Regions from separate parts of the Streptomyces sp. JNUCC 63 genome, predicted to be linked through region 1. Evidence: riboswitches for the same ligand, from Rfam matches in the RefSeq annotation. Region 1 holds a riboswitch; each other region holds the start of a gene.
What was found. Region 1 has a riboswitch for cyclic di-AMP ahead of ACX25U_RS21745 (transglycosylase family protein). Riboswitches for the same ligand answer to the same signal wherever they lie in the genome.

Region 1 (2,191 bases):
GTCGCCCCCGTCAGGCTCCGGCTCTCCTCGTCGCTGCCGGAGTGACCGGATCCGCCATCGCCATCCCGCTGATGGGCGCCTCCGGAGCCAGCGCGGCGGACGGCACCACGTGGGACAAGGTGGCGGAGTGCGAGAGCGGCGGCTCCTGGAGCGCCGACGCCGGCAACGGCTTCTACGGCGGGCTGCAGTTGACCCAGGAGGACTGGGAGAAGTACGGCGGCCTCGACTACGCCCCGAGCGCCGACCAGGCCAGCCGGTCCCAGCAGATAGCCGTGGCCGAGAAGATGCTCGCCGACCAGGGCCCCGGCGCCTGGCCGACCTGCGGACTGCTCTCCGGGCTCAGCAAGAAGTCCGGCGCGGCGAACGTCGACACCGGTGTGGGAGACGGTTCGTCCGGATCCTCCAACTCGTCCGGAAAGTCCGGCCCCTCCCTGTCGAACGGTCTCGGCCTGTCCAACTCGTCGCAAGGGTCGGGCGACTCGTCCGGTTCGTCCGACTCGTCCGCCGCCGAGTCCGATGCGGCATCCACGCCGAGCGCGACTCCGGCGAAGCCGTCGCCTTCGGCCTCTTCGCCCGGCAAGGCGGACAAGTCGGCCAAGTCCGACACCGCGCCCGAAGTCGACGCGAGTGACACCTCGGCACCCACCGCCTCGCCCTCCATCGCGCCCGAATGGGGCGACTCGGACAACTCCGGCTATGTCGAGGGCGCTTCGGCGCTGGTCGACACCGGCGCGCTCGGTACCGGCCGCCACCGCGGGGGCAGCGCGGTCGAGGGCTCGGTCGACAGCCGTACCGCCGCTCCCTCCGGCCGTCACGCCTCACGCGGCGGCAACGGCGTACGCACCAACGCGAGCAGTTCCTACACCGTCCGCTCCGGCGACTCCCTCGAGTCCATCGCCGACTCCCTTGGCCTCCAGGGTGGATGGAGCGCGCTGTACGACGCGAACAAGCAGGCGATCGGTGCCGACCCGGGTCACATCGTCGCCGGTCAGACCCTGGATGTCCCTGCCGAAACGGCCCAAAAGTAGCGGGAGTTCGCGCCACACTTCGCACTGAATGTCCCTTTCGGTGAAAGTGTGGGATGAGTCTCAGAAGCCCTGATCGTCTTTGAAATTCCGCGGATCTCGTGTCTACGGTCATGACCGCTCGCCATCGCGAGCCCCGGCTGCCGCGAACGCCGAATCCTGCCAGCGGCCGCACGGGAACAGTCGTCGCGTCAAGCGCCGTAGGCAGGAGCGGGGGACCCAAGGTAAGTGCCGCGCCGGACAGTTGACGGAGCGGCTAGGGGTGGAGCCGTGCCTCGCGGAAGAGGCACGGCCGGGCAACTCAACCGGCCCGAACCCGACAGCTCACCTCGCAGGCGTCGGTGAGGGGATTCATCCATGCTGTTCTCCGGCAAGGGCAAGCACCGTCGTCCGTCCAAGGCCAGTCGCGTTGTCGCGCTCGCCGGTGTCACCGGCGCCGCCGTCGCCGCCCCGCTGATGGCGGCCGGCAACGCCTCCGCCGCCACCGCCTCCGAGTGGGACGCGGTCGCCCGGTGCGAGTCCGGCGGCAACTGGTCCATCAACACCGGCAACGGCTTCTACGGCGGCCTGCAGTTCACCAAGTCCACCTGGGCGGCGTTCGGCGGCACCGCCTACGCCCCGCGTGCCGACCTGGCCGCCAAGTCGCAGCAGATAGCCGTCGCCGAGAAGGTCCTCGCGGGCCAGGGCAAGGGTGCCTGGCCGGTCTGCGGCAAGGGCCTGTCCGGTGCCGCCTACAACGGCGGCGCCCCCTCCTCGTCGAGCGCCGGCTCCAAGAGCGGCGACTCCAGCAGCTCCGCGAAGAGCGGCACCACCAAGCGCTCGACCGAGCAGCGGGCCGCCAACCGTTCGGCGGCGCGTCCGGCCCCGGCCCCGAAGAAGACCGTCACCACCCCGACCGGCGAGAAGGTCAAGAAGGGCGACGGCGAGTACAAGGTGGTCTCCGGCGACACCCTCAGCTCCATCGCCGAGCGGAACGGCGTCCAGGGCGGCTGGCAGAAGCTGTTCGAGCTGAACAAGGACGTCGTCGACAACGCCGACCTCATCTACCCGGGCCAGCAGCTGCACCTGAAGTAACCGGCCCGCCCCCGTCCCCAGGGGCTCCCCGCCCCGGTGCGTGTCCCCCGTACGCACCGGGGCGGGGCTCTTTTTTGTTCCGGCCGGAAACA
Region 2 (2,191 bases), 1.0 Mb from region 1:
GGTGGCGATGACGACGTCGGAGCGGTTGCCCCGTGCCTTCACCCACTTGCCGATGATCGTCTCGGACTCGCCGCCCTGGTTCCCCTCGATCCACGCCGAGTAGGAGTCGGCGGTGTCGACGAAGTTGCCTCCGGCGGCCGCGTAGGCGTCCAGGACGGCGAAGGACTGCTCCCGGTCGGCGGTCCAGCCGAAGACGTTGCCGCCCAGGGCGAGCGGGAAGACCTCGAGATCGGACGAGCCCAGTTTACGTAGAGAAGTCATGTCCAACATCAACAGCCGGGCCGGAGCGGATCATTCCGCATCCGGCCACAAGGCTGCGCAAACAGACATCAGGGGTTCGTCAGAGGTTGAGGCCCGTCAGGGGGTGAGACCCTTGCCGCGCAGCCACGTCATCGGGTCGATCCCGCCCGCCTGGCCGTCCGGGTGGACCTCGAAGTGCAGGTGGGGCCCGGTGACGTTGCCGGTGGCGCCCACGCGGCCGATGACGTCGCCCGTGCTGACCTTCTGCCCGACGTTGACGCTGATCGACGACTGGTGGCAGAACCACAGCTCGGTGCCGTCGTCGAGGGTGAGGATCGTGCGGTAGCCGTAGGAGCCGGCCCAGCCCGCCTCGGTGATGGTGCCGCTGTGGACCGCCTTGATCAGGGTGCCGGTGGGCGCGGCGAAGTCCAGGCCGGTGTGGTAGCCGGAGGACCACATGGCGCCGGCCTGCCCGAAGGACGAGGTGATCGTGTACGAGGAGGTCGGCAGCGTGTACTGCCTGGCCAGCTCGGCCAGCCGCGCCTCCTCGGCCTTCCTCGCGGCCTCCTCCTCCGCCTTCTTCTTCTCGGCGGCGGCCTTGGCCTCGGCCTCCTTCTGCGCCTTCGCGGCGGCCTCGTCGGCCTTCTTGGCGGCGGCGGCCTCGGCGTCCGCGAGGGTCTTGGCCTCGATCTGGGCCTGCTGCTGCTCGGCCTGCGCCATGATGCGGTTGCGCAGCACCTCACCGGCGTCGGAGGTGCCCTGCTCGGTGTCGGCCGTGGTCACACCGACGCCGCTGAGCGCGGTCGCCGAGCCCTCGGGGGTGTTGGGGGCGTCGGAGGCGTCGTCGAACAGAGAGCCCACGGAAGGCAGGTCGGGCAGCGAGATGGACACCGGCGGCTTGCTGGTGTTGGCGCTGGCCATGCCGCCCGCGCCGACGGCGGCGATCACGCCGACGCCGAGAACCGTGGAGCTGCGGGCGAGCCCGCCGCCGCGCTGCTTGGCGACGCGGTGCCGGCCGCGCGCGGGGCGGGTGGACTCCGCGGTGGGGTTCCACTCCTCCCAGGGGCCCTCGTCGGCACGCCGGCCGCCGTAGCCGAAGGTCTCGGTGTCGTGCCGGTCCGGCACGGACGGGGCTTCTGGGGCCAGCCGGTTGGACGCCACGAAGGCGCACTCCTTTCCTTCCGTCGCCTACCGGGTTAGCTGACGGGTTCGGAGGGGAAGGTCTCCTACGCGCGTCAACCAGCCGTGCTTCCACGGTGATTGAGCCCGATTCACCCCAAGTTGGTGGTTCCCCGGCTCCCTTGCGGGATTCGGCGCGTGCACACGGAGCCGCCTCTTGTGGCGGCTGGGACGACCGTGCTCTGCGTTATCGAACGTTAATAGACCCGGAGCCCGGATTCCAAGCCGTTCGGCTTGATCATTAAACCTTCTTGGCCAGAACTTACAGCCCATGACCGGCAAAAATGGGGCGAGTCATCCATCCGAGTCGACCGCGCGTCAGGAAACTCACGCCACCGCGGCCTGCGACGCGCCCGGGAAACACTCAGGGCCGGAATCCTTGATCGGATTCCGGCCCTGAGCCTTCAGTAGCGGGGACAGGATTTGAACCTGCGACCTCTGGGTTATGAGCCCAGCGAGCTACCGAGCTGCTCCACCCCGCGTCGGTGTGACACCAGTGTACGCCATGCGCGGGGCAGCTTGCGCACGTATTCCGCTCAGCCCAGCAGATGCCGGTTCGGCTCCTTGGCCGGCCCCTCGTACTCCGGCACCACGACGACCTCGGCACCCCCGGCCGTCAGCACCCCGGTCCCGTCGGCGCCCTCGACGAACGTGTCCGGTTCCCGCCAGGCCGTGACCACCCGCCGTACCCCCGCGTCCAGAATCAGCCGGGCGCACGGGCGCGGCCGGGAGGCGCGGCGGGCGCACGGCTCCAGACTGCTGTACACCGTGG
Region 3 (2,191 bases), 2.7 Mb from region 1:
GCATCGACCTGGACGAGCTGCTGGGCGAGACCCTGGGCGCCTGGACGGGGGCGCCCGCCAAGCCGCGGCCCGTGCCGCCGGTGACCGCCGACGACACCGGGCGCGTGGTCATCGTCGACCGGCCCGGCGCCGTCCAGACGCAGCTGCTCATCGGCCGTGTCGGCCCCGACCGGCACGACCGCGTGTGGCCCGCCCAGGTGCTCGGCACCTACTGCCTCGGCGGCACCCTCACCTCCCGCCTGGACCGCGTCCTGCGCGAGGAGAAGGGCTACACCTACGGTGTGCGGGCGTTCGGCCAGGTGCTGCGTTCCGCCCCCGACGGCTCGGGCGCCGCGATGCTCGCCATCAGCGGCTCGGTCGACACGCCGAACACCGGCCCGGCCCTGCAGGACCTGTTCACGGTGCTGCGCAAGCTCGCCGCCGAGGGCCTGACCGACACCGAGCGGGACGTCGCCGTGCAGAACCTCGTCGGCGTGGCGCCGCTGAAGTACGAGACGGCGGCCGCCGTGGCGAGCACGCTCGCCGACCAGGTCGAGCAGCACCTGCCCGACGACTACCAGGCGGCGCTCTACCAGCAGCTCGCCGCCACCGGCACGGTGGAGGCCACCGCTGCCGTCGTCAACGCCTTCCCGGTGGACCGGCTGGTGACCGTCCTCGTCGGTGACGCCGCGCAGATCAAGGAGCCCGTCGAGGCCCTCGGCATCGGCCACGTCACCGTCGTGGCGGCCGAGTAGCGGCACGCGCGCGCGGGGCCCCGGTGACCGAAGCGTCACCAGGGCCCCGTGATGCCCGAATTGAGGCGGAGTCTGCCCCTATGCCCTGTGTTCTGTGCTACAAAACCTCCACTCCGTTTGGGATTTGAAAGCGGCCCCGTCTAGCGTCGGTCCGGCTGTTCGTCGGGCAGTGCGCCGCATCCGCGGCACCGGGCAGCCATCGCCGAGTCCCCGTACGGCGCGAGCCAGGGGAGCCGGGGACCCGCCCTCCTGTCGCCGCCTTCGCGGCTGGAGGGGCCCAAGTCCCTGGGGTGAATCGGACACCCGCGCGCGGTGCGAGGGTGCCCGTAGGAGACCTTCCTGCTCCGAACCCGTCAGCTAACCCGGTAGGCGAGAGGAAGGAAAGGACAGCGTCTGCATGGCGTTCACCCGCGCCACCGGGAAGCACCGCCGGCCCAGCCGGATGCACCGCACCACCGCCCGCGCGGCGGGCGTCGCGGCCCTCACCACCACCACCGGCGTCGTCGGCACCCTCGCCGCCTCCCCGGCCCTCGCCGCCGAGACCCCCGCCCCCGAGGACACCGGACTGACCCCGGTCATCACCATCGGCGCCGGCATCGCCGAGAAGATCGACGCCCAGGCCGCCGCCCAGAAGCAGGCCGCCGAGCGGAAGCTGGCCGAGGAGGCCGCCCGCAAGAAGGCCGTGGAACGGGCGAAGGCGGAGCGCGAGGCCAAGGAGCGCGCCGCCCGCGAGGCCGAGCGCAGGCGCCTGAACACCTTCGTGTCGCCGATCTCCGGCTCCTACGTCTCCACCGGCTACCGGAGCGGCGGCTCCCTGTGGTCCTCCGGCTCCCACACCGGCATCGACTTCCACGCCGCCGGCGGCACCGCCGTCCACGCGGTCGGCGTCGGCACCGTCGTCCAGGCCGGCTGGGGCGGGGCGTACGGCAACCAGGTCGTGATCAGGATGGCCGACGGCATGTACACCCAGTACGGCCACCTGTCGTCCATCGGTGTCTCGGTGGGCCAGACGGTCGTCCCCGGCCGGCAGATCGGCCTGTCCGGCGCGACCGGCAACGCCACCGGAGCGCACCTGCACTTCGAGGCCCGTACGACCCCGGACTACGGCTCTGACGTCGACCCCGTGACCTACCTCCGCAAGCACGGCGTGAACATCTGACGCACCGCGCCCGGAAAACGGCGAAGCCGTGCCGCCCGCAGAGGACGGCACGGCTTCAGTGCCCGATCAGCCGGACCGGCCGGACCGGCAGAATCGGCCGGTCCGGCCGGTCGGCCGGCGGTCAGACCGTCTCGGGAAGCTCCTCGAGCCCCTCGGACACCAGCTTGGCCAGCCGGTCCAGCGCGTCGTCCGCACCCTCGGCGTCGGAGGCCAGGACGACCTCCTCGCCACCCTGGGCGCCGAGGCCGAGCACGGCCAGCATGGAGGCCGCGTTGACGGGCGTGCCGTCGGCCTTGGC
Region 4 (2,191 bases), 3.7 Mb from region 1:
GACCATGTGCACGGCCTCGGCATGGAGTTCGGCATCTGGGTCGAGCCGGAGATGGTCAACCCCGACAGCGACCTGTACCGCGCGCACCCCGACTGGGCGCAGCATCAACCGGGTCGGAAGCGGACGGAGTTCCGTAACCAGCTGGTGCTCAACCTCGCGCGCGAGGACGTCCAGGAGTACCTGTGGGAGCAGCTCCACGGCCTGCTCTCCGGCGCTCCGATCGACTATGTGAAGTGGGACTTCAACCGCTGCTTCACCGACGCCGGCTGGCCCGGGGAGCCGTATCCGCAGCGCCTGTGGACCGACCATGTGCGTGCGCTGTACGCCCTGCTGGACCGGCTGCGGGCCACGCACCCGGGGGTGGCCTTCGAGTCCTGCTCGGGCGGCGGCGGCCGGATCGACCTCGGCATCCTGTCCCGTGCGGACCAGGTGTGGACCTCCGACAACACCGACCCGCTCGACCGGCTGGCCATCCAGCACGGCTTCAGCCACATCCATCCCGCGCGGGTCATGGCCGCCTGGGTCACCGACAGCCCGAACACCATGCTCAACGGGCGCGTCAGCAGCCTGCGCTTCCGCTTCGTGAGCGCCATGGCCGGGGTGCTCGGGGTGGGCGGCGACCTCACCCGGTGGACGGAGGAGGAACTGGCCGAGGCCCGGGACTGGATCGCCCTCTACAAGGAGATCCGGCCCGTGGTCCAGCGCGGCGACCTGTACCGGCTGCGGCCGCCGCGGGGCGGGTTGAGCGCGGTGCAGTACGTCCGCGGGGACGAGACCGTCGTCCTCGCCTGGCTCCAGGCGCAGCACCACGGCGAGCCGCCGCCCGCGCTGCGGCTGCGCGGCCTCGATCCGGCGGCGTCGTACGCATGCGACGAAACCGGGGAAGTGCACCGGGGCGCCGTGCTTCTGCACCACGGGATGCGCACCGGGCTGCGGGGCGACTTCGATGCGACGGTTATTCGCCTCTGCCGCATCTGATCCTTGTGCCTGAATTGCGGCGTTGATTCGAACTCGCCCAGGAATAAGGGTCGCTGGAATCGCTCGCGTGACAAGCCTCATAACGGTGACGGTGCGTTGCTTGTCGTGTTCACGTAATTCTGAGGCCTGTCCAGCAGATTGAAAAACGGACGGGAGATCGAGTTCACGCGGTGTGACCGGTGGTTCCCGTGATGGACCAAGCGAAACGCGTGGAAAGGGAACCGTCCGCTTGTCCCCGCGCGTCCTGGTCGCCTACGGTCCACACCGATCCGGACGGACGCCGAATCCTGCCGCCGTCCGGGACCCGCACACCCACCCGTGCACGGCAGGAGCGGGGGACCCACAGGAACCACCGCCTGTTCCGGTCTTCCGGAACAGGCTTGGGGTGAAGTCGCATCACGCGGCCGGGCAGCTCCAGCCCGAACCCGACAGCTCACCTCGCAGGCGCCGGAGAGGAATTCGCCATGCCCGCGAAGGGTAAGCACCGCCGTCCGAAGACCCAGCGTCTCACCCGCTCCCTCGCCGCCGCCGGAACCGGTGGCGCCGCCCTCGCCCTGCCGTTCGTCGGGGCGGCCGGCGCGCACGCGGCCCCCGCGCACTCCGCGACGGAAAGGGCCGTACAGACCGTGCCGGTGGCCGAGAAGAACACCACCGCCAAGGACACGGACGTACGGACCTACACCGTCCGGGCCGGCGACTGCCTTTCGGCGATCGCCGAGGAGCAGGACGTCCGCGGCGGCTGGCAGCAGCTCTACGCGGACAACCGCCGGGCCGTCGGCGACGACCCGTCGCTGATCCACCCGGGCCTGGAGCTCACCCTCGACGGCAAGGCCGCGACGACCGGCACCACCCGGGCGCCCCAGTCCGCGGCGCCCGACTCGTCCTCGCCGTCCGCGTCCCCCAAGTCGTCCCCCAAGTCGTCCTCCAAGCATTCCTCCGCGCCTTCCCCGTCCTCCGCGTCCTCGGCCCCGAAGGCGAAGACGGCCGCCCGGGCCGCCGAGGCCGTCTCCACCGGCTTCACCCTCCCGGTGGCCGGCAGTGCCGTCGGCACCGGCTACCGCGTGGCCGGCGGCATGTGGTCCAGCGGCTACCACACCGGTGTCGACTTCGCCGTCCCGACCGGCACCCCCGTCAAGGCCGTCGGGGCCGGCACGGTCGTCTCCGCGGGCTGGGGCGGCGCCTACGGCAACCAGGTCGTCATCAAGCTGAACGA

Region 2: another riboswitch for cyclic di-AMP. It lies ahead of ACX25U_RS16810 (M23 family metallopeptidase); the one in region 1 lies ahead of ACX25U_RS21745 (transglycosylase family protein).
Region 3: another riboswitch for cyclic di-AMP. It lies ahead of ACX25U_RS09210 (M23 family metallopeptidase); the one in region 1 lies ahead of ACX25U_RS21745 (transglycosylase family protein).
Region 4: another riboswitch for cyclic di-AMP. It lies ahead of ACX25U_RS04665 (M23 family metallopeptidase); the one in region 1 lies ahead of ACX25U_RS21745 (transglycosylase family protein).

Annotation. Positions count from the first base shown of each region.
Region 1 covers NZ_CM135963.1:4,713,244-4,715,434, forward strand. The annotation lists gene ACX25U_RS21740 (transglycosylase family protein) at 1-1,028, shown strand, start outside; cyclic di-AMP (ydaO/yuaA leader) riboswitch at 1,212-1,378, shown strand; gene ACX25U_RS21745 (transglycosylase family protein) at 1,383-2,099, shown strand.
Region 2 covers NZ_CM135963.1:3,686,013-3,688,203, forward strand. The annotation lists gene ACX25U_RS16805 (aldo/keto reductase) at 1-261, opposite strand, end outside; gene ACX25U_RS16810 (M23 family metallopeptidase) at 358-1,401, opposite strand; cyclic di-AMP (ydaO/yuaA leader) riboswitch at 1,411-1,566, opposite strand; tRNA gene ACX25U_RS16815 (tRNA-Met) at 1,828-1,901, opposite strand; gene ACX25U_RS16820 (dihydrofolate reductase family protein) at 1,956-2,191, opposite strand, start outside.
Region 3 covers NZ_CM135963.1:2,031,173-2,033,363, reverse strand. The annotation lists gene ACX25U_RS09215 (M16 family metallopeptidase) at 1-734, shown strand, start outside; cyclic di-AMP (ydaO/yuaA leader) riboswitch at 925-1,121, shown strand; gene ACX25U_RS09210 (M23 family metallopeptidase) at 1,132-1,893, shown strand; gene ACX25U_RS09205 (HPr family phosphocarrier protein) at 2,015-2,191, opposite strand, start outside.
Region 4 covers NZ_CM135963.1:1,008,656-1,010,846, reverse strand. The annotation lists gene ACX25U_RS04670 (alpha-galactosidase) at 1-978, shown strand, start outside; cyclic di-AMP (ydaO/yuaA leader) riboswitch at 1,247-1,438, shown strand; gene ACX25U_RS04665 (M23 family metallopeptidase) at 1,443-2,191, shown strand, end outside.